2 regions of the Mesorhizobium sp. M0621 genome follow, and region 1 is predicted to be linked to the other one. Evidence: predicted binding sites of a transcription regulator. Region 1 holds the regulator's gene; the other holds the start of a gene.
What was found. Region 1 encodes LexA, which represses DNA repair genes until DNA is damaged. Its sites were predicted from a motif close to TGTTCNNNNTGTGTTCNG; they were not measured.

Region 1 (10,809 bases):
GTCGTTCCTTCACGATCATGGCTATCAAATCATGCGGGCGCTGATCGAGCGGGGGGTGATCGGTGACTTCCGCGCGCCATCGACCATCCGTTTCGGCTTCACGCCACTCTATGTCGGCTACAAGGATGTGTGGCTGGCGGTTGAGGTGCTGGAAGACATTCTGCGCACGGGTGCATGGAAGGACCAGCGTTTCGCCGTCAAGGAGGCCGTTACCTGACGCAGCCGTCCCGACGATCTGTTGTCGCCGGCCTTGCCCCTTGGTCGGATGACGGAGGACGAATTTCCAGCTCGCAAATGAGTTCGCCGCTGGTGGCCGCGCTGATTGCAGTTATTAACCAAGGTTGGCATTTTGGCTTCGTTTCGTTCACGGCAAACGAATGCCCGGAATGCCCACCGTCGAGGGCCTATCGCAACTCATGCCAGGCCTGAGCTTGGGATGGGCCACAGGCTATTAACCATAACAATTTCAATGCCGGCAAGCGCATTGCGACGGGATGCAGCCGTCGGCGAGGCCTGGCAGCGAGCTGCCAATAATTTCGATCCCCTTAATAAATTCATTAAACTTTAAACAGTTGCGGAACACAACTGGAACAGATAGTGTTTGTTCTGGGTTTGTTTTCTGATTCTGGTTTTAGGTACCCTGGGGGCCGCCATGCTGACACGCAAGCAACACGAACTGCTGATGTTCATCCATGAACGCCTGAAGGAAAGCGGCATTCCGCCATCCTTCGACGAGATGAAGGAGGCGCTCGACCTTGCCTCCAAATCCGGAATTCATCGACTGATCACGGCTCTGGAAGAGCGCGGCTTCATTCGCCGGCTGCCCAACCGGGCACGCGCGCTGGAAGTGCTGCGGTTGCCGGACTCGATCGCGCCCGGCCTCAACGCGGCGAAAAAGTTCTCGCCAAGCGTCATCCAGGGCAGTCTTGGTCAGACCAGTCTCGGTCAGGGCGGCCTTGGCCGGCAGATCAAGCCGGCGTCTTCGCGGATGCCTTCGGCCGGCAATGACGACGACGTGGTCTCCGCCGTGTCGATCCCGGTGATGGGTCGTATCGCCGCCGGTGTGCCGATCGACGCCATCCAGCATCAGACACATTCGATCTCGGTGCCGCCGGACATGATCATGGGCGGCGAGCACTATGCCCTGGAGGTCAAGGGCGACTCGATGATCGAGGCCGGCATCTTCGACGGCGATACCGTCATCATCCGCAATGCCGATACGGCCAGCCCCGGCGAGATCATCGTGGCGCTGGTGGATGAAGAGGAAGCGACGCTGAAGCGGTTCCGCCGCAAGGGCGCCTCGATTGCTCTCGAAGCAGCCAATCCGGCCTATGAGACCCGGATTTTCGGGCCCGACAGGGTCAAGGTGCAAGGCAAGCTCGTTGGCCTGATCCGCCGCTACTGAGGCGGCTGCGGTTTAATCGCTGGCTTCTCGGGTCTCTTGAAGGGCGGCAGTCCCCTCGCCTCACGCGAGAATTTGCGTTGTACGTGCCAGGGTCGATATGGCCTGTCCACGGCGAAGCTGATTGTCGCTGGTGTGGTCGCCGATTGGCGATCGAAGAAGACGGCAGCACTGCCTTTGCGGGCCAGTTGCCGCTTGGTGATGACGAGAACCAGCGGGTTGTGACAGGCGTCATATGCCGTCGCGTCATTGATGACGATCAGGTCGGCGAAGCCGCAGGCTTTCCAGGTGTCCTTTCGATCCTCGACATAGGCAATGAATGCACCGGACGGATGCCTGGCGAGACAAACGCCTGATGTGCAATAGAACGGCGCTCCCGGCGGCATTTCAGCGGCATCCCTGACGTCGAATTGGCCATCGCCTTCGTTGAACACCTCCGGCATGACGATGGTTTCGGATGTCAGCGCGCGTTTCCAATTGTCCACGGTGAATTCGTTCGGGCGCGCGCGGCTGACGGCAAGTTCGCCACCGCCGATCGGCAACGCAACCAGCCTTGCGTCCTCCGAGATCAGCACGTCAGGTGCGCGCGTATCCGAGACGGTCAGCAGGCCGGCAAGCGCGAAGGGAAGAGCCGCGAGCCGCAGCCATGTCGTCGCCATCGTCGCGATGACCAGGGCAATCGCCACCAGCAGGACAGACTGCTGAGAAATCAGTCCAACCGCATCGACGGGCGAACGCTCGGAGATCCAGCCCGATATGGCGATCATCAGCGTCAGTCCCTTGCCCATCAGGTAGAGGGCCGGCCAGTCCAACCCGAACGGCATCAGCAACGCGCTGGCGACGGCCAGAAACATCACGACTGTCACGATGGGCATGATGGCCAGATTGGCGAACAGGCTGAGCGGCGACACACGCTGAAAATGCCAGATGGCAAACAGCGCCGTGGCGCCGCCGGCGATGATGGAAGTCATGGAAAGGCCGCCCGCCGCCAGCAGGAATTTTCGCGTCAGGAAACTGGGCAGCGATCGCTTTGGCGGCGGTGGTCTCGCCTTTCCTGCACGATGATCCGCCCAGCCGGCGTAGGCGCCGACGAGTGCGGCGGTCGCGGCGAAGGACATCTGGAAACTCGGGCCGACCACCTCGTGCGGCGACACCACAATGACGGCGATTGCCGAAATTGCCAGATTGCGCATCGTCAGCGCCGCTCGATCGAACAGCACGGCAATCAGCATCACCGCCAGCATGATGAAACTGCGCTCGGCGGCAACGACGACGCCGGAAATGATGAGATAGGCGGCGATCGAGAAAAGTGCCGCGGCGGCGGCATATTTTTTTACCGGACGACGCGCGGAAAAGTCCGGAAACAAGGCGAAGGCGCCGCGCAGCAAACCCATGATGGTGCCGGCGACCAACGCCATGTGCAGTCCGGAAATAGAGATGATGTGGTAGATGCCGGTACGCCGCATCGCTTCATTGATTTCATCGGGAATGCCGGCGCGTACGCCGACGATCAGCGCCGCGGCGATCTCGCCTTCGGCGCCACCGACGCTGCCCCTGATGTGGTCGGCAATCGCTTCACGGGCTTTTTCTATCCCCGAGGAAAGGCGGGCCGCCAGCGGCATATAGTCGTCGGTGACGACGAGTTTTGGATTGCCGAGAAAGAACCCGCTGCCGCCGATGCCGGCGAAATAGCTGTCGAAGGAGAAGTCGTAGCTGTCCGGCCGCACCGGCCCGGTCGGCGGCAACAGCCTGGCATATCCAGTGATCAGGGAGCCGGCGGTCATGTCCGCCGGGATCTTTCGTGTCGAAAGCCGCACCCTCTCCGGCGCATAGCGCAGTTTCGGCCTTGCAGTCGACGTCACGTCGATGGTCAGCCGGATGCGGCCGCTCTCCATCCGGTCGAGCGAGACGATCCGGCCGGTCACCTGCGTCGAGATTTCCGAACCCAGCATCTGTGTGCCGGCGCGCCATGTCTCGACCTTTGCGGCGAGCACCCCGAGCACACACAAAAGCGCCGCCATGAAGCACAAATGGGTTTTCGGCCAGGAACGCGAGACCAGCGCACAGAGCCCCGCCAAGATGACGACTGCGACAGGCTTTGCGAAGTTCGGCTCCGCCGCCAGCGAAAAATAGCCGATTGCTCCGCTCGCCAGGCAGACCGGCACCAGCAGGAAGGCCACGCCACGGTCGAGTTCCAGCCCTGCGGCCGCGGCCACGCTATGGCGCAGGCGAGGCAGCGAAATCCGGCCGATTTGCCGGCGCACGCGTACGATCCTGCCGGTTTCGGCAGTTGGAACGGAGGCGGAGACATCCGCTTGAAGCGGCGCCTTGCCGGGATCCGGCATGAGGGGCGATGGCGTCGGCAGCGGAGTTGGCAGAGGCGCAAACAGGGATCGCTCGCTGACGCCAACGGCAGCGTCCTCGCCCTGATCCGAGCCCCAGCCTCGTCCAGCCATCGGGTCTGCCCCTTGCGCCCTCGACACCCTATGCTACATGAACGCCGGGCGCGCGAAAGTCCGCGCAACCGCACCCCGCTTCAGATGCTTTCCGAGAGTTCCATGTCCGACAAGGTCGTAACCCGTTTTGCCCCCTCGCCCACCGGCTACCTGCATATAGGCGGCGCGCGCACGGCGCTGTTCAACTGGCTGTACGCAAAGCACACGAGCGGCACGATGCTGCTGCGCATCGAGGACACCGACCGCGAACGCTCCAACGAAGCCGCGACCTCTGCCATCCTCGACGGGCTTTCCTGGCTCGGCCTCAGCTGGGACGGTGAGCCGGTGTCGCAGTTCGAGCGTGCGCCGCGCCATCGCGAGGTGGCCGAGGAGCTGGTGCGCATGGGCAAGGCCTATTATTGCTATGCCACGCCAGCCGAGCTGGAGGCGATGCGCGAGGCGGCCAGAGCCAAGGGACTGCCGCCACGCTATGATGGCCGCTGGCGTGACCGTGACCCCTCAGAAGCGCCTGCAGGCGCCAAGGGCGCCATCCGCATCAAGGCGCCGACCGAGGGGGAGACCATCGTCCATGACCGTGTCCAGGGCGAGGTGCGCTTTCCCAACAAGGATCTCGATGACTTCATCATCCTGCGTTCGGACGGCAACCCGACCTATATGCATGCCGTCGTCGTCGACGATCATGACATGGGCGTAACCCATATCATTCGCGGCGACGATCATCTGACCAACGCCGCCCGCCAGACGGTGATCTACAACGCCATGGGCTGGGACGTGCCGTCCATGTCGCATATCCCGCTGATTCACGGTGCCGATGGCGCCAAGCTGTCGAAACGGCACGGCGCGCTGGGCGTCGAGGCCTATCGTGCCATGGGTTATCTGCCCGAGGCGCTGCTGAACTACCTGGCGCGCCTCGGCTGGAGCCATGGCGACGACGAGATCATGTCGATCGAGGACATGATTTCCTGGTTCGATATCGGCGATGTCAACAAGGGCGCGGCCCGATTCGACTTCGCCAAGCTGGAGGCGATCAACGGCGCGCATATGCGCCGCATGAGCGACGCCGAACTGTTCGATATCTTCATCGCCACTCTGCCCTATCTCGAAGGCGGCCCGGCGATGGCGGCGCGCCTGAACGACAGCAACAAGGCGCAGTTGCTGGCGGCACTTCCGGGCCTGAAGGAGCGCGCCAAAACGCTGGTCGAACTCGTCGATGGCGCCGCCTTCCTGTTCGCCACGCGGCCACTGCCGATCGACGACAAGGCGGCCCTCTTGCTCAATGCCGATGCCCGCAAGATCCTGCGCGGCGCTCACGAAGCTTTGAACGGGCTTACGAGCGACTGGACGGCGGCTGCAGCGGAGGCCGCGATCCGCGAGGTTGCTACGGCCGGCGGCCACAAGCTCGGCGCCGTGGCCCAGCCTTTGCGCGCCGCATTGACCGGCAAGAGCACCTCGCCGGGCGTGTTCGATGTGCTTGCCGTGCTCGGCCGCGAGGAAAGCCTGGCGCGCATAGCAGACCAAATCGATTAGGAGCAAACTGGCCCAAGAAGATTGGCATTGAAAGGCGGGTTTCGCAGTGCAACATTAGGCCTTGGCCCAATCTGGCACGCACCCTCCTGAAATGCGGTGGCGAATACGCGCATTGCGGTGATTTCGACGTGTCGCTTTGCAGAATTTGCCTTTGCCGGCATGAGGAAACAAGAAGGAGTTTGCAATGACCGAAGCTGCGAAAAAACTGGATTTGGGCGGCAAGACCCAGGAGGCCACGGCAACGCTTGCATTCGCCGGCAAGACCCATGAATTCAAGGTGCGAAGCGGTTCGGTCGGGCCTGATGTCATCGACATCGCCTCGCTCTACTCCACCACCGGCGCCTTCACCTACGATCCCGGCTTCACCTCGACGGCAAGCTGCGAGTCCGAAATCACCTTCATCGACGGCGACGCCGGCATTCTCTTGCACCGCGGCTATCCGATCGACCAGTTGGCCGAACACGGCGACTTCCTCGAGGTTTGCTATCTCCTGCTCTACGGTGAATTGCCGACCAAGGCGCAGAAGGACGATTTCGACTACCGCGTGACGCGCCACACCATGGTGCACGAGCAGATGTCGCGCTTCTTCACCGGTTTCCGCCGCGATGCGCACCCGATGGCGGTGATGTGCGGCGTGGTCGGCGCGCTGTCGGCCTTCTATCACGACTCCACCGACATTTCCGACCCCTACCAGCGCATGGTTGCCTCCATGCGGCTGATCGCCAAGATGCCGACGATCGCCGCGATGGCGTACAAATACCACATCGGCCAGCCCTTCATTTACCCGAAGAACGAGCTGAATTTCGCCGCCAACTTCCTGCACATGTGCTTTGCCGTGCCGTGCGAGGAATACAAGATCAATCCGGTGCTGGCGCGCGCCATGGAACGTATCTTCATCCTGCACGCCGATCACGAGCAGAACGCCTCGACCTCGACCGTTCGTCTCGCCGGCTCTTCGGGCGCCAACCCGTTCGCGTGCATCGCCGCCGGCATCGCTTGCCTGTGGGGGCCGGCTCATGGCGGCGCCAATGAAGCGGCGCTCAACATGCTGGGCGAGATTGGCCATGTCGACCACATCCCGGAGTTCATCGCGCGCGCCAAGGACAAGAACGACCCGTTCCGGCTGATGGGCTTCGGCCACCGCGTCTACAAGAACTACGATCCGCGCGCCAAGATCATGCAGAAGACGGCGCACGAGGTTCTGGGCGAGCTCGGCATCAAGGACGATCCGCTGCTCGACATCGCCATGGAGCTGGAAAAGATCGCGCTTACTGATCCCTATTTCATCGAGAAAAAGCTCTACCCGAACGTCGACTTCTATTCCGGCATCACGCTGAAGGCGCTGGGCTTCCCCACCACCATGTTCACCGTGCTGTTCGCGGTCGCCCGCACCGTCGGCTGGATCGCGCAGTGGAAAGAGATGATCGAGGATCCGCGCCAGAAGATCGGCCGCCCGCGCCAGCTCTATACCGGCGCGCCGGAGCGCGACTACGTGCCGATCGCCAAGCGGTGACAGGGGACGAGAGCGAATAGCGAATAGCCAGTAGCGAATAGGGAGTTTTATATAGACCGAGCGGTGAGAACCGCCTTCTTCCTACTCGCTACTCGCTACTCGCTACTCGCTCTTTTGATATACCGCATCACCACCTGCGCGGCGATGTCACCTGAGGGCCGATCGGTCGCCATGCGCCTGGCGACCTCGGCGAAGCCGTCCTTTTGCCAGCTGCGATAGGGCGTATCGGAAAATAGCGCCTCAAGCTGCCGCGCCAGATATTGCGGCCTCACATACTGGTTGTAGTGTTCCGGCACGACCGTCCGGTCGGCGATCAGATTGGGCAGGGCGGCGCTCCACACCGTGATCAGGGCTTGCGCCATGCGCATGACCGGATCCAGCCGGTAGCATGAGATCATCGGCACGCCCGACAGCGCCAGTTCCAGCGACACCGTTCCCGACGCGATCAGCGCCGCATCGGCCTTGCCGAAAGCCTGCCATTTGCGCGCCGGTTCGAGCAGTATCTCCGGCTTTTCATCCCAGCTGGCGACCGAGGCCCTGACCAGATCCGCGACATGCGGCACCGTCGGCAAGAGCAGTCGCAGCCGGTGTCCGCGCGCGCGCAAGACAGACACCGTCTCGCCAAAAACGCCGATTAGCCGGCGCACTTCACCGCGACGCGAGCCCGGCAGCACGAGCAGCGTCTTGACACGATCGGCGGACAGGTCGCGTTCAGGCCCTTGCAGCTTCGCGGCGCCGAGCACGCCCGGATCATGGGTCAGGCGATGGCCGACATACGTTCCAGGCGGACCGCCAAGGCGATCGAGCGCTCTCACCTCGAATGGCAGGATGCATAGGATATGGTCGACATAGGGCTTCATCGCCACCGCCCTGCCCGGCCGCCATGCCCAGACGCTGGGGCAGACATAGTGGATGATCGGGATCGAAGGGTTGGCGGCGCGCACCTTCTTTGCCACCCGCAGCGAAAAATCCGGGCTGTCGATAGTGATGAGACAATCCGGCTGTTCACCGGCGACCAGATTTGCCATCTGGCTGATGCGCCGCATCAAGCGCGGCAGATCACGCAGGATGGCGGTAAAGCCCATGAGGGCAATCTCACTGCCATCGAACGGGGAAGCGAGCCCTAGCGCCTGCAAATGGCGTCCGCCAATACCGATGAGCCTGATATCGCGGCCGGTTGCGCGTTTCAGCGCCTCGACAATATCGGCGCCGAGCAGATCGCCGGACTCCTCGCCGGCGACGATGGCGATCTTCAATGCCCTGTCAGCCATTGTGCGGCTCCGTCGCGGCAGACAGGCCAATGACGAACAGACCGAGTGCATTGGCACGTGCGATGGTTTCGGGACCCTCGAGAACCAGTGAGCGGCCGGCTTCGACGGCGATGCCGGCCAGCCCGGCCGCATGCGCCGCCTCGATCGTCTGCGGGCCAATCGAGGGCAGATCGGCTCGCAGCTCCTGACCCGGCTTAGCGCATTTGACAAGGACGCCACGCGTCCTGCCGGCAAGCCTGCCATGGCCGCGCAGCTCTTTCGTACGCAGAAGCAGCCCGTCCGTCCCCTCGATGCCCTCCAGGGCAATGGCGCGGCCGCCAATGGCGATCGCCGCCTGACCGATGTCGAGCGCGCCGATGGCTTTCGCAGCCGCATACGCGGCCTCGATATCACGCCGATCCGATTTCAGGGGAGCAGCCTTGGTCAGGACACCCTCGACAGCGACAAGATCCGGTACGACTTGATGGGCGCCGACGATCTTGACCCCGCGAGCCTCGAGACCGCGTGCCAGGATCTTCAGCAGGCCGTCGTCGCCACGGGCGAGCGCCATCACCAGCATGGGCACCAGCGCGAGCAGACCGAAACTTAGCCGCATGTCGGTCAGTTTCGGCCGGCGTTTGATCTCACCAGCCAGAACGAGGTGGGTGATCTTCCGGCGTTTCAGCAACGAAGCCAGCGCGCCGATTTGTTCGAGAGCAAGGCTCTCGTGCTCGTATCTGTAAAGTTCGGATCCACGGTCGACCTCGCCTTCGACCATGATGATGAAGGGGGGATAGCACTGCCCCTCAAGACCCCGGGCGACTTCCACAGGAAGATGACCACCGCCGGCGATAACGCCTACCCTGGCGCCTGGTGCGAGAACGAGACCAGTTGCTTCTGCTTCTGTCTCAGTCTTCGTCATCGACATCGTTGCCATCGCCGCCCTTGAGCGACGGCACAGCATAGTGCCGCTTGCCGCGACTGGTGATGAAATCGATGATCTTCATGGCGGTCGGCGACGACGCGAACTCCGCCTTGGCGAATTCGATGTTCTCGCCAACGGTGCGGGAACGATCGAAGATCATCCTGTAAGCCTTGCGCAGCACAAGGATTTCGGACCTCGGCAGGCCGGAGCGCTTCAGGCCGATGATGTTGAGGCCGCGCAGGCTGGCGCGGTTGCCGACCGCGATTGCAAAGGGAATGACGTCGCCGACGATCGCCGAGCAGCCGCCCAGAAAGGCGTTGTCGCCGATACGGACGAACTGATGCACGGCGGTCAGGCCGCCGATATAGACGTTGTTGCCGACCTCGCAATGGCCGCCCAGCGTCGCGCCATTGGCGAAGGTCGCGTTGTTGCCGACGACACAATCATGGGCGATGTGGGCGTAAGCAAGGAAATTGCCATTGTCGCCGATCGTCGTCTCACCGCGGCTGGAATCGGTGCCGAGATGCATGGTCACGCCTTCGCGGATCGTGCAGTTCTTGCCGATGACCAGCGTGGTGTGGCCGCCCTTGTGCTTGGTGTTCTGCGGCGGCGCGCCCAATGTCGCCATCGGATAGACCTTGGTCGAGGCGCCGATTGACGTCGCGCCCATCACCGAGACATGACTGACCAGCTCGACGCCATCGCCGATCACCGCATCGGCGCCGACGTGGCAGAACGGTCCGATGCGCACGCCTTGGCCGATTTGGGCGCCTTGCTCCACAACGGAGGAAGCATGGATGGATGTCTTGATTTTCATAAGCATTCGTTCGTCAGTCGCTGGTGACCATCATGGCTGAAATCTCGGCTTCGGCCGCCTTGGCGCCGTCGACCATGGCTTCACAAGCGAATTTGAGCAGGTTGCCGCGTTTCTTGATCTTTTTAACATGGATCTTCAACTGGTCGCCGGGAACGACCGGTTTGCGGAATTTGGCGTTGTCGATGGTCAGGAAATAGACCAGCGACGGCTTCTCTGTGCCCAGGCTGCGGATGCAGATGGCGCCGGCCGTCTGCGCCATCGCCTCGACGATGAGTACACCCGGCATGACCGGCTGCTCGGGGAAATGGCCCTGAAAATGCGGCTCGTTTATGGTCACGTTCTTGATCCCGACGGCAGACTCGTCGCCGTCGATGTCGACGATGCGATCGATCATCAGGAACGGATAGCGGTGCGGCAGGAGCTTCATCAGCCCCATGATGTCGACCGCTTCCAGCGTCGTCGACGCGATCATGTCAGCCATTGCCTCCCTCACCCTGTTTGCGGGTCCTGGCGAGCTTGCGCAGCATGGCTATCTCCCGCATGGCTTCCGCCATTGGCTGTGCCGGATAACCACCCCAGATCTCGCCTGCAGGGACATTGCTCATAAATCCACTTCTGGCGGCAAGCTTGGCCCCAGACCCGATGGTCAGGTGATCCGCAAGCCCGACACCGCCGCCCATGGTGACATTGTCACCCACGACCACGGAACCCGAAATACCCGAAAGCCCGGCTATTATGCAATTGCGGCCGATGCGGACGTTATGAGCGATCTGCACGAGATTGTCGATCTTGGTGCCTTGGCCGATGATCGTGTCGGACATGGCGCCGCGATCGACGGTGGTGTTGGAGCCGATCTCGACGTCGTCCTGAATGACGACGCGGCCGATCTGCGGCACGCGTTCGGGCCCCTTGGCGCCGC
Region 2 (10,809 bases), on a different contig from region 1:
ACACTGAGGGCTGATCGGACATGCGCTACCGCACGCTTGATCCGAAACTGATCATCGAGACCGCCGAACGGCTGGAGATACGCGTCGCCGAGCGTTTCCCTGAGGCCGGCCTGCGCGGTGTTGCGGCCGAGTTGGTGTCGCTCTCGCGCGATCTGGCACGGGGCGCCAAGGCACTGGAAGCGCCGATCTGGTGGCTGCGCGGCCTCATCGTTGCTGCTGTCGTTGCCGGCGCACTGATGTTCATCTTCGTCGGCACCGTCCTGCCGTTCGACCGCATTTCCAAACCCGGTGATGCCGTCCAGTCGGTGCAAGGCATCGAAGCTTCGCTCAACATGTTCATCCTCGCCATTGTCGGCTTCCTCGCCTTGATCCGCTCCGAGGAGCGCATCAAGCGCAAGCAGGTCTTTCGCCAGTTGCACGGCCTGCGATCCCTGATCCACGTCATCGACATGCACCAGCTGACCAAGGATCCGGCCGCTCTTTCCATCAGTTTCAAGCCGACCTCGCACTCGCCGGCCCGTATCACCAAAGCCGCCGACCTGGCGCGCTATCTCGACTATTGCTCCGAAATGCTGTCGATCACCGGCAAGATCGCCGCGCTGTTCGCGCAGTCGGTCAATGACGACGTTGTCATCGATGGCGTCAACGACATCGAGAACCTCGCGTCCAACCTGTCGCGGAAAATCTGGCAGAAGATCACGTTGATCGACGACCGGCCGCCGCCGCGACGATCTGCTCCGGCGCCAGGCCCGGCGAGCCAAGCCGCTCCGATTCCACCTCGCGCACCAGCGCGGTGATCCGCTTGACAAATGGCGCCGGCGTGCCGGCTTTTTCCGCCAGCCGCAAAATAGCGCCCTGCAAGTCATCGATTTCCGTCGGCCGACCACGTTGCAGATCGTCCCACATCGACGAGCGCGCCTGCGGGTCGATCGCCAGCATGCGCCGGGCCAGCAGTTTGAACAGCCAGTCCGGCAGTCTTAGCACCTTCGGCAGCAGGGCTGGCCGCAGGCCGGCGATCCGTGCCGGCTCGATGCCGGACGCCTTCATCGCCTGTAGTGCCTCGTCGATCTGGCCGGCCAGGATCAGCCGCCAGCGACGGTCGGCAAGTTCGGTCGCCAGCGGAAGGTCCGAAAGCGCCACCAGCGCGTTGTTCAAATTCATCAGCAGCTTGCCCCACAGCACGGCCTTCATGTCGCCATGGGCTTCGACCGCAAACCCTTCGACGCCGAGCAGGCCGACCAGGCCGGCGTCGCCGTCTTCGACCATCACCTTGCCGTCGCTGGCGCGGTGAACGCGCAGCGGCAGTTCGCCATCCGGGGACTGTACGACATTGAACGGCACCATGCCGGCCAGCACCGTTCGCCCGGCCAGCACCGTTCGCCCGGCCAGCACCGTTCGCCCGGCAAGCCCGGCACGCAGTCTGTCGGCATTGTCGACGCCGTTCTGCAGGCTGACCACCACAGCATCCGGACGGGCATGGGCCTTGATGAGATCTGCCATATTCTGCGTCGCGCCGCTCTTCACCGTGACCAGGACCACATCCGCCTCCGGCAAGGCGACGGCCGGATCGGTGGTGACGGCAAGCGCCTTCGGCTTGATCGAGCGATCGCGGCCCTCAAGATCGCTGACCCGCAACCCGCCCTGCCGCAACGCCGCCTCGATGCGCGGCCGGGCCAGCAGAATCACCTCGCGCCCGGCGAGCGCCAGGCAGCCGCCGGCATAGCAGCCGATGCTGCCGGCGCCGGCAATGACGATCCTCTGGTCCCCGTTTGCCATCTCTTACTCCGCACCGGCCCGCAACTATACGACATGAAAACCATAATGTCGGCGCCATCACTGGCCCTTATGTCTGGCCGTGACAGGCCCTCCGCTTTCGACTATCGCTTTTGCCATGACGCTGCCGACCGATCCCGCCGAGAACCTCGCCGCCCTTATCCGCTGTGCTTCGGCGACGCCCGCTGAGGGCGGCGCGCTGACCGCGCTGGAGACGATGCTGAAACCGCTCGGCTTCCTGGTCGATCGGCCGGTGTTTTCCGAAGACGGTACGCCCGATATCGAGAACCTTTATGCGCGACGGTCCGGCAACGGCCCGCATCTGATGTTCGCTGGCCATACCGACGTGGTGCCGGTCGGCGACGAGGCCGCCTGGACGCATCCGCCCTTCGCCGCCGAGATCGCCAATGGCGAGATGTATGGCCGTGGCGCGGTCGACATGAAGGGCGGCATCGCCTGTTTCATCGCCGCCGTGGCGCGCCATGTCGAACAGAATGGCGGTCCAAAAGGCTCGGTCTCGCTGCTGATCACCGGTGACGAGGAAGGGCCGGCCATCAACGGCACCGTCAAGCTGCTCGAATGGGCGGCTTCCAGGGGCGAGAAATGGGATGCCTCGATCGTTGGCGAGCCGACTAACCCGGACGCGCTTGGCGACATGATCAAGATCGGACGGCGCGGCTCGATGTCCGGCGCCATCACGGTCAACGGCCGCCAGGGCCATGTCGCCTATCCCTTGCTTGCCGACAATCCGGTGCGCGGGCTGATGAGCCTGGTCGACGCCTTGCTGCATCCTGTCTTCGACAAGGGAACCAGGGATTTCCAGCCGACCAATCTGGAGATCACCTCCATCGATGTCGGCAACCCGGCCACCAATGTCATTGCGGCCAAGGCGACCGCGACCTTCAACATCCGCTTCAACGACACCTGGACAGCCGAGACCCTGCAGGCCGAGATCCACAACCGGCTCGACCAGGCGGCCAGGCGCAAGAAGTACCGGCAGGCCAAGAAGACGCCGGTCGACTACGAGCTCGTCTGGCGCGACCGGCCGAGCCATGTCTTCCTGACCCGCGACGACAAACTGATCGAAACGCTCCGCGGCTCTATCAAGTCGGCGATCGGCAAGGAGCCGACGCTGTCGACCTCCGGCGGCACGTCCGACGCGCGTTTTATCAAGGATTATTGCCCGGTGGTCGAGTTCGGGCTGGTCGGCAAGACCATGCACATGGTCGACGAGCGCGTCGCCATTGCCGATCTTGAAACGCTGACGCAAATCTACCAGCGCTTCATCGAAGACTGGTTCGGACAGGGTTGAGCATGCTTTCGGCGGACGAAACCCAAGCTTCGCTGACGGGCGCCTGGCGGCTGATGCTCGGCAAGACCGACGGATTGCGCCTGCTCGATCTATCGGCCGACGGCTTCTGGAATTCCTTTTTCGCCATTGTCGTTGCAGCCCCGGCGCTGATCGTCGGCTGGGTCGGGATCGCCAACTATACGGGCTATCCCGACGCCTTCGCGGGGCGCTTCAGCATGCTGGTGCGCCTGGCGACGGTCGATATCGGCTCCTGGGTGCTGCCGCTGATCGTTCTGGCCCTGGTCGCGCCGCGTGCCGGCATTGGCGGCCGCTTCGTCCACTATGTCGTTGCCAGCAACTGGGCTTCGGCCATCACCGCCTGGCTGATGCTGCCCTCGGCGCTGATCAGGCTCTTCCTGTCGTCTGCGAGCCAGGTTTCGAGCCTTGTGTCGCTGCTGTTGTTTGCCCTGTCGATGGTGCTGACCTGGCGCATGACCAACGCCACAATCGGCAGGGGCGCTGCCGTCGGCACCGCCGTTTTCGTCGGGATGTTCGTCGCCTCGCTGTTGGTGCTGTTCGGCCTGCAGACGCTGCTCGGCATCACTGTGCCGGACGATGTCGGGGCTCAGAGCCTTTCCGGGTTCGTCTCCGGATAGAGTCTTCCGGCCTCTATCCAGGATAGAGCCCTTTCGGCCTCTATCCTGGATAGTCGACCTCAGGATGATCGACGCCCGAATAATCGACGCCGATGAGAAACAGCCCGTCGGGTGGCGCCACCTGGCCGCAGGCGGCGCGGTCGTGCGCCTCAAGCGCTGCTTTCAGGTCGGCTGCGGTCCAGCCGCCGTCGCCGACGCGCTTGAGGGAACCGACCATCGAACGCACTTGATTGTGCAGGAAGGAGCGCGCCGAAGCCCGCACCTCGATCACGTCATCTTGCCTGCTCACGTCGAGCCGTTCCAGCGTCCTGATCGGGCTGTTAGCCTGGCACTGGGTCGAGCGGAAGGTGGTGAAGTCATGCCGTCCGAGCAGGACCTTTGCTGCCTCATGCATGGCGCTGGCGTCGAGCCGCTTCGGCACCCACCACACCTTGCCCTTGTCGAGCGCGGCGGGCGCCCGGCGGTTGAGGATGCGGTAGAGATAGTGGCGGCCGGTGGCCGAGAAGCGCGCGTCGAAACCGTCGGAGACGACCACCGCCTTCAGGACGACGATGCGCGCGCCGGCCGCCTGCAGATGGGCGTTGACGGCATCGCGCACCTTGTCGCTGGGCCACGCCTTGGCGAGGTCGACATGCGCCACCTGGGCGGTCGCATGCACGCCGGCATCGGTGCGGCCGGCGGCGCGCAGCCTGACCGCCTCGCCGCAGAATTTTTCGATCGCCTGCTCGATCGCCTGCTGCACCGACGGCTGGTCCGCCTGGTGCTGCCAGCCGGCAAACAGGCTGCCGTCATATTCGATGTCGAGGCGAAAACGCGGCATGCCGGGTGGCTATACGCTCTCGCCTAGGCGGCGAGAGCGGTGAAGGCCGAGGCGTAGACCAGTCTGCCGGCTTCCGGGGCGTCGCCCCAGGCCAGCGCCTGCAGCGCTTCGCCCTGGTACTCGCTTTCGAAGTTCTGGGCACGCGTGTGGCTGTAGCCGAAACGCCCGTAATAGGCCGGATCGCCCAGCACCACGGCCAGCGTCTCGCCGCCATCCCTGAGGCGGATATGTGCCTCGCGGATCAGCGCGCCGCCGATGCCGCTGCCATGGAAGGAAGGCTCCACCGCCAGCGGCGCCAGCGCCACGGCCGCGAAGCTCTTGCCGCCATTCTGGACGAACAGCCGCGAAAACAGGATGTGGCCGACCACCTGGCCGTCTTCTTCCGCCACCAGCTCGGCAACGGCATCGCCGCCGGTCACCAGCGCGTCGACCAGCCCGGCCTCCGCCTGCTGCCCGAAAGCGTGTTCCTCGACGAGGCGAATGGCCTCGCGATCCCGCGGCGTGGCCGCGCGTATCGACATCATGCTCATGAGAATTTCATTCCTTTTTCGATCTTGGCCCCGCGCAGGAATTCCGACGCGGCAGCGGGCCTTCCGCCCGCCCGTTGAACTTCGACCAGCCTGATCGCGCCTGATCCGCAGGCAACTGTCAGCCGGTCATCGAGAATTCCTCCCGACTCGCCCAAATCTTCCGAAAGCGACAGGCCTTCGGACAGCGTCGAGCGAAGCAGTTTCAGCCGCTCCAGGCGGCCGCCAATTCCTATCTCGGACCAGGCGCCGGGAAAGGGCGACAGGCCGCGAACATGATTGTGGACCTCGCTCGCCGAGCGAGTCCAGTCCACGCGAGTCTCGGATTTATCGATTTTTTTGGCGTAGGTCACCCCATCCACAGCTTGTGTGGTAAATGTCAGGGTGTTCCTTTCCAGTCGCGCCAGCGCTTCCACCATCAGGGTTGCACCAACACTCATCAACCGATCATGCAGATCGCCGGCCGTCATATCGGGTTCGATGGCGCATTTTTCAACCAGTCCGACCGGACCGGTGTCCAGACCCTCTTCCATGCGCATTACCATCATGCCGCTTTCGAAGTCGCCGGCCATGATGGCGCGCTGGATCGGTGCGGCGCCGCGCCAGCGCGGCAAGAGCGAGGCATGGCCGTTGATGCAGCCAAGCCGGGTTGCCTCCAGAACCGCCTTAGGCAGCAGCAAGCCGTAGGCGACAACCACGGCGACATCAGCCTGCAAGGCACGGAACGCGGCTAGCTCGGCCTCGCCATTGAGCGAAGTCGGTGTCCGGGTCTCGATGCCCAGCCGCTCCGCCTCGCGCTGCACCGGCGACGGCGTCAGCTCCAGTCCGCGCCGTCCAGCGGCGCGCGGCGGCTGGGTGTAGACGGCGGCGATATCATGTCCGGCCTCGGCGATCGCGCGCAACGTCGGCACCGAAAACTCCGGCGTGCCCATGAAGATGACGCGAAGGGGCATTTTTCTTTCGATATCCTGTCTTCTGCTCGCGCCGTGAGCCGGCTCAGGCATCCGCTTCAAACGGGTTTATGACCTTCAGGTCAAGGCCGTCGAAGTCGCGGGCGACCACGGTCGCGTTTCCCTTCCGCTTCGATTTTGTCCATGATCTCGGCGTATTCATCGCCAATTGCGCTTTCAGCGACGAAAGCCGAGCGAATTGCGTCCCATGCCGAGAGGCTCGGCTCCTGCTGAGCCCGCCGTTCTGCAGCCATGCCTTTGCGCAAAAGATCGATGGCCTTGTCCGACAGGCTCTGGCCGACCTTGTGTGCCGCCAGTTCGATTTCGCGTTTCAAAGGCTCGGGAATGTCTCTGATCAGGATGTCGGCCATTGGCATCTCCATTTGGTGCTGTGCCGCCGACATCAGGCCTGGAGTGGACTCCAGCCCTATCCCACCAGCTTGCCCGGCGCCTTGTCCTTGGCGAGCTTCTTGAATTTCTTCACCACCATGTCGCGCTTCAGCTTCGAGATGTGGTCGATGAACAAGACACCGTTGAGGTGATCGATCTCGTGCTGCAGGCAGGTCGCCATCAGGCCCTCGGCCTCCAGCTCCTGCAACTTGCCGTCACGGTCGAGATATTTGACCCGCACGGAGGCCGGGCGTTCGACCTCGGCGTAGTAATCCGGGATCGACAGGCAGCCTTCCTCGTAGACGGAACGCGCGTCGGCGCTCTCCAGGATTTCCGGATTGATGAAGACGTGCGGCGCCGGCGTCTCGTCTTCCTTGGCCAGATCGATCACCAGTATGCGCAGCGGCTCGCCGATCTGGATTGCCGCCAGGCCGATGCCTGGCGCGTCGTACATGGTCGCCAGCATGTCGTCGGCTAATTTGCGCAAGGGCGCGTCGACACGCTCCACGGGCTTCGAAACCTGGCGCAGGATGGGGTCGGGAAGAATGATGAGCGGCTTGATCGGCATGGCGTTCCACCTAAGACCTCCAGCGAAAAGCGTCAACCGGTGGGCTTGAGGCTCGTTCACGTTTTGATCTGTGCTATCAGGGCGAATCGTCTATGCTGTCCACATGAATGATCTGAGCACCATCCTTTCGGAACCTGTCGCCCGGCTTGGCGCCACCACGATCACGCTCGGCCATGCGCTGGCCTTCGCCGCCTTGCTGTTTCTCGGCCTGTTCGTGGCGCTCGTCATAGCGCTGTGGCGGTCGGCCAAGGCGCGCGCAGTCGCCGCCGCCGAAGCCGCCGACCATGCCCGCGATGCCGAGACGAGGATGGCCGGCATATTGCAAAGCCAGGCCGAGATGCAGGGCCGCATGGGCGCCATCGCCGAAGTGTTCGGAGCACGGCAAGCGGAGCTGACGCTGTCGATCGGCCAGCGTCTCGACGCCATGACCGGCCGCCTCGGCCAGACCATGACCGAGCAGACCAAATCCACGCATGAGAGCCTGGCCAAATTGCAGGAGCGGCTGGCGATCATCGATGTCGCGCAGGGCAACATCCAGTCGCTCGCCGGCCAAGTCGTGCAGTTGCAGGCGATCCTCTCCAACAAGCAGACGCGCGGCGCCTTCGGCCAGTCGCGCATGGAGGCGATCGTCGCCGACGGCCTGCCGCACGGCGCCTATGAATTCCAGGCGACGCTGTCGAACGGCAGCCGGCCCGACTGCCTGGTGAAGATGCCGAACGGCGCGCCGTCGCTTGCCATCGACGCCAAGTTTCCGCTCGAAGCCTGGAACGCCATCCGCGCCGCCGACGGCGCCGACCTGCAGAAGGTCGCCTCGCAGGCCTTTCGCCGCGACATCGAGATCCATGTCCGCGACATATCGGAAAAATATCTGATCCAGGGCGAGACGCAGGACACTGCCTTCATGTTCGTGCCGTCGGAATCGGTGTTCGCCGAGATCCATGAGAATTTCGAGGCGATCGTCCACAAGGCGCACCGCGCCCGTATCGTCATCGTCTCGCCGTCGCTGCTGATGCTGTCGATCCAGGTCATCCAGGCGATCCTCAAGGATGCCCGCATGCGCGAACAGGCGCATTTGATCCAGGGCGAGGTCATCCGGTTGATGGAAGATGTTGCGCGTGTCGACGAGCGGGTGCGCAAGCTGCAGGTCCATTTCGGCCAGTCGGCCAAGGACATCGACGACATCCTGGTTTCGACGTCGAAGGTTACCAAGCGCGGCCAGAAGATCGAGGCGCTGGAATTCGGCGCGCAGCCCGACGGCGATGCCGCGGCGGACGCAGCGTCACGGGCTCCTGCTGCGAAGGTCGACGCGGGTGCACGCGTTGCTGATTCGAAAACCGGACAACTCAGGCTAAGGGTCGTCGAAGGCGACGACTGAACAGCACTACTGCTCCTCTATGGTGGTCATGCCCTTAAATTCAGGCAACCAGTGCAGCGCCGAGCGGTGCCATTTCTGCTGTGTCGGAATCAAATCCTCACGTTGCCGCGCGGTCCCTACTCGAATTCCATAGACCTTGGGACCATCTCCGACCGACGTGGCGTAAAGGTGCGAACCGCAGTCGGCGCAAAAGGCCTGGGCGCGCTTGGCGCCGCTCGCCACGGTCTTGATGTAGATTTTCGGCGTACCCTTGGTGATCCGGTAGTTGCTTTCGGGCGCCGGAACCGTCACGCGAAAAGCCGTGCCGGTCAGTTGCTGGCAGTCCGTGCAGTGGCAGATGTTCGTCTTTTCAGGATCAACCTCCGCCTCGTAGGTGATGGCGCCACAATGGCAGCCTCCGTCGATTTTCATCTTCGTTCCTCCAAAGTCCCTTTAATCCTAGCGGGGCAAGACCGTGAGGCAATGGCGAAGCGCTAGTCCAGTGCCGGATCGGATGGGGAGTCGATCAGCTTGCGCCGCTTCTCCCAGGTGCCGGTGGTCTGCGGCTTGACGAACAGCCGCGTGATCTCCGGCATCTCACTCTTCAGCTTCGCTTCCAGTCGCTCCACACAAGCTTCGATCTCCGGCGCCGTCAGATGATCCTCGAACTCGATGCTCAGGCCGGCGACGATCTCTGCCGGCCCCATATGGACAGTCAGAACGCCGTTCGCCCGTTGCACCGCCGGATCCTGCTGGGCGATCGCCAACACCTGTCTCTGCACCTCGGGCGAGGCCGGCTCGCCGATCAGCAAGCCCTTGCTTTCGCGGGCCAGGAAAATCGCCGTCGTGCCAAGGATCAGCCCGATGCCGATCGAGGCGGCGCCATCGAGTTCCGGCATTTCCAGCAGTTCCGCCGCCAGGATCCCGGCGAAGGCGACAATCAGGCCGAGAAGCGCCGCACTGTCCTCGAACAGCACGGTGTAGACGCTCGGATCCTTGCTCGACTGCACGGCCCGCAGCCAGCCTTCGTTGCCCTTCTGCTTGCGGAACTCCTTCAGCGCCACCAGCCAGGAGCTGCCTTCGAACAAGAAGGAAAGGCCCAGGACGATATAGTTCACCTTGACGTTGGCGACCGGTTCCGGCGCCATGATGTGGATCACGCCCTCGTAGAACGATACCCCGGCGCCCACGGCAAAGACCAGAAGTGCGACGATGAAGCTCCAGAAATACAGTTCGCGGCCGTGACCAAGCGGATGCGTGCGGTCGGCCGGTCGGGCGGCGCGATGCATGCCGTAGAGCAGCAGACTGCCATTGCCGGTATCGACCAGCGAGTGCACGCCTTCCGACAGCATCGCCGAGCTGCCGGTGAAGAAGGCAGCCGCGAACTTGGTCAGCGCGATGGCGAGATTGCCGGCCAGTGCCGCGTAGATGACCCTTTTTGAGCCGCCATGCCCGGCCATGGTGTGTTGTCCCCGTTCGACGCGCACCCAGTCTAACGGCCAGACCGCCGAAGCTCCACAGGCAACGCGCGAGTAGCCCGGTCGTTCAAGACGGTGGTTGCTAAAGAGGTCAAGGACTGGTCGGCGAGACGGTGATTATTCGACGATCTCTTCGGTCCACACCTTGAAGCCGGCAAGCGTCCCCGGCCCGAAAATATGGGTCAGCGGCACATCGGCGGCGTCACGGCCGGAGGCGATCAGGATGCGGCCGATGCGCGGCGCATTGTTGCGCGGGTCGAAGACGTGCCAGCGGCCGCCGAGATAGACCTCCATCCAGGCGCAGAAATCCATGCTCGCCCAAGGCTTTGGCATACCGATGTCGCTGATGTAGCCGGTGCAGTAGCGCGTCGGGATGTTGAGTGCCCGACAGAAGGCGACGGCGAGATGCGCGTAGTCGCGGCACACGCCGCTCTGTTCGCGATAGGCCTCGGCAGCGGTGCGTGTCGGCCGCGCATGGCCGTAGTTGAAGACGATATGATTATGGACGAAGTCGCAGACCGCCTGCACGCGTGGAATGCCAAGCGGCGTGTTGCCGAACAGCCGCCACGCCTCAGCAGCCAGAAGGTCGCTCTCGCAAAACCGGCTGGGCAGCAGGAACAGCAGCGTATCCGCCGGCAGGTCGCGCACCTCGTGCTGCCAGGCCATCAGGTCGCCCATCTCGAAGGTGCCGGGATCGCGGATCACTGCATCCGTGCCGAAGGTGAACCGCCCGGGCGGGGCGACGAACCGGTTGCACCAGTTGCCAAAACTGTCGCGATAGCTCTCGATCGGCACCGGCGGATTGGAGATCAGGAAATCCGGCCGCTCGAGATCGGAGGCGCGGGAATAGTGGACGTTCAGCATCGCTATGAGCGGCGTTTCCTGAGGAAAGTCGAAGCTCATCTCGCAGCCGATGTGGATTCGCATTGTCGTCCTGGCGGCCTGCCTGACAATCACCCGGCGACGGCACGGGTTGATGCTGCAGTGCGAAAATGACCATGG

Region 2: a site for LexA is predicted at 7,029-7,046, ahead of NKI38_RS14795 (DNA recombination protein RmuC). Genes of this name have one in related genera too.

Annotation. Positions count from the first base shown of each region.
Region 1 is NZ_JAMYQF010000042.1:6,547-17,355, reverse strand. Features, by position in the region: gene kynU (kynureninase) at 1-217, shown strand, start outside; gene lexA (transcriptional repressor LexA) at 653-1,405, shown strand; gene NKI38_RS24040 (ComEC/Rec2 family competence protein) at 1,399-3,858, opposite strand; gene gltX (glutamate--tRNA ligase) at 3,961-5,385, shown strand; gene gltA (citrate synthase) at 5,570-6,898, shown strand; gene lpxB (lipid-A-disaccharide synthase) at 6,994-8,169, opposite strand; gene NKI38_RS24020 (LpxI family protein) at 8,162-9,085, opposite strand; gene lpxA (acyl-ACP--UDP-N-acetylglucosamine O-acyltransferase) at 9,057-9,890, opposite strand; gene fabZ (3-hydroxyacyl-ACP dehydratase FabZ) at 9,904-10,371, opposite strand; gene lpxD (UDP-3-O-(3-hydroxymyristoyl)glucosamine N-acyltransferase) at 10,364-10,809, opposite strand, start outside.
Region 2 is NZ_JAMYQF010000018.1:2,872-13,680, forward strand. Features, by position in the region: gene NKI38_RS14745 (DUF805 domain-containing protein) at 1-7, shown strand, start outside; gene NKI38_RS14750 (hypothetical protein) at 21-797, shown strand; gene NKI38_RS14755 (2-dehydropantoate 2-reductase) at 697-1,776, opposite strand; gene dapE (succinyl-diaminopimelate desuccinylase) at 1,892-3,085, shown strand; gene NKI38_RS14765 (transporter) at 3,088-3,720, shown strand; gene truA (tRNA pseudouridine(38-40) synthase TruA) at 3,761-4,540, opposite strand; gene NKI38_RS14775 (GNAT family N-acetyltransferase) at 4,564-5,070, opposite strand; gene fmt (methionyl-tRNA formyltransferase) at 5,067-6,020, opposite strand; gene NKI38_RS14785 (plasmid stabilization protein) at 6,101-6,388, opposite strand; gene def (peptide deformylase) at 6,445-6,975, opposite strand; gene NKI38_RS14795 (DNA recombination protein RmuC) at 7,079-8,350, shown strand; gene NKI38_RS14800 (GFA family protein) at 8,357-8,761, opposite strand; gene NKI38_RS14805 (cation diffusion facilitator family transporter) at 8,824-9,789, opposite strand; gene NKI38_RS14810 (transglutaminase-like domain-containing protein) at 9,925-10,734, opposite strand.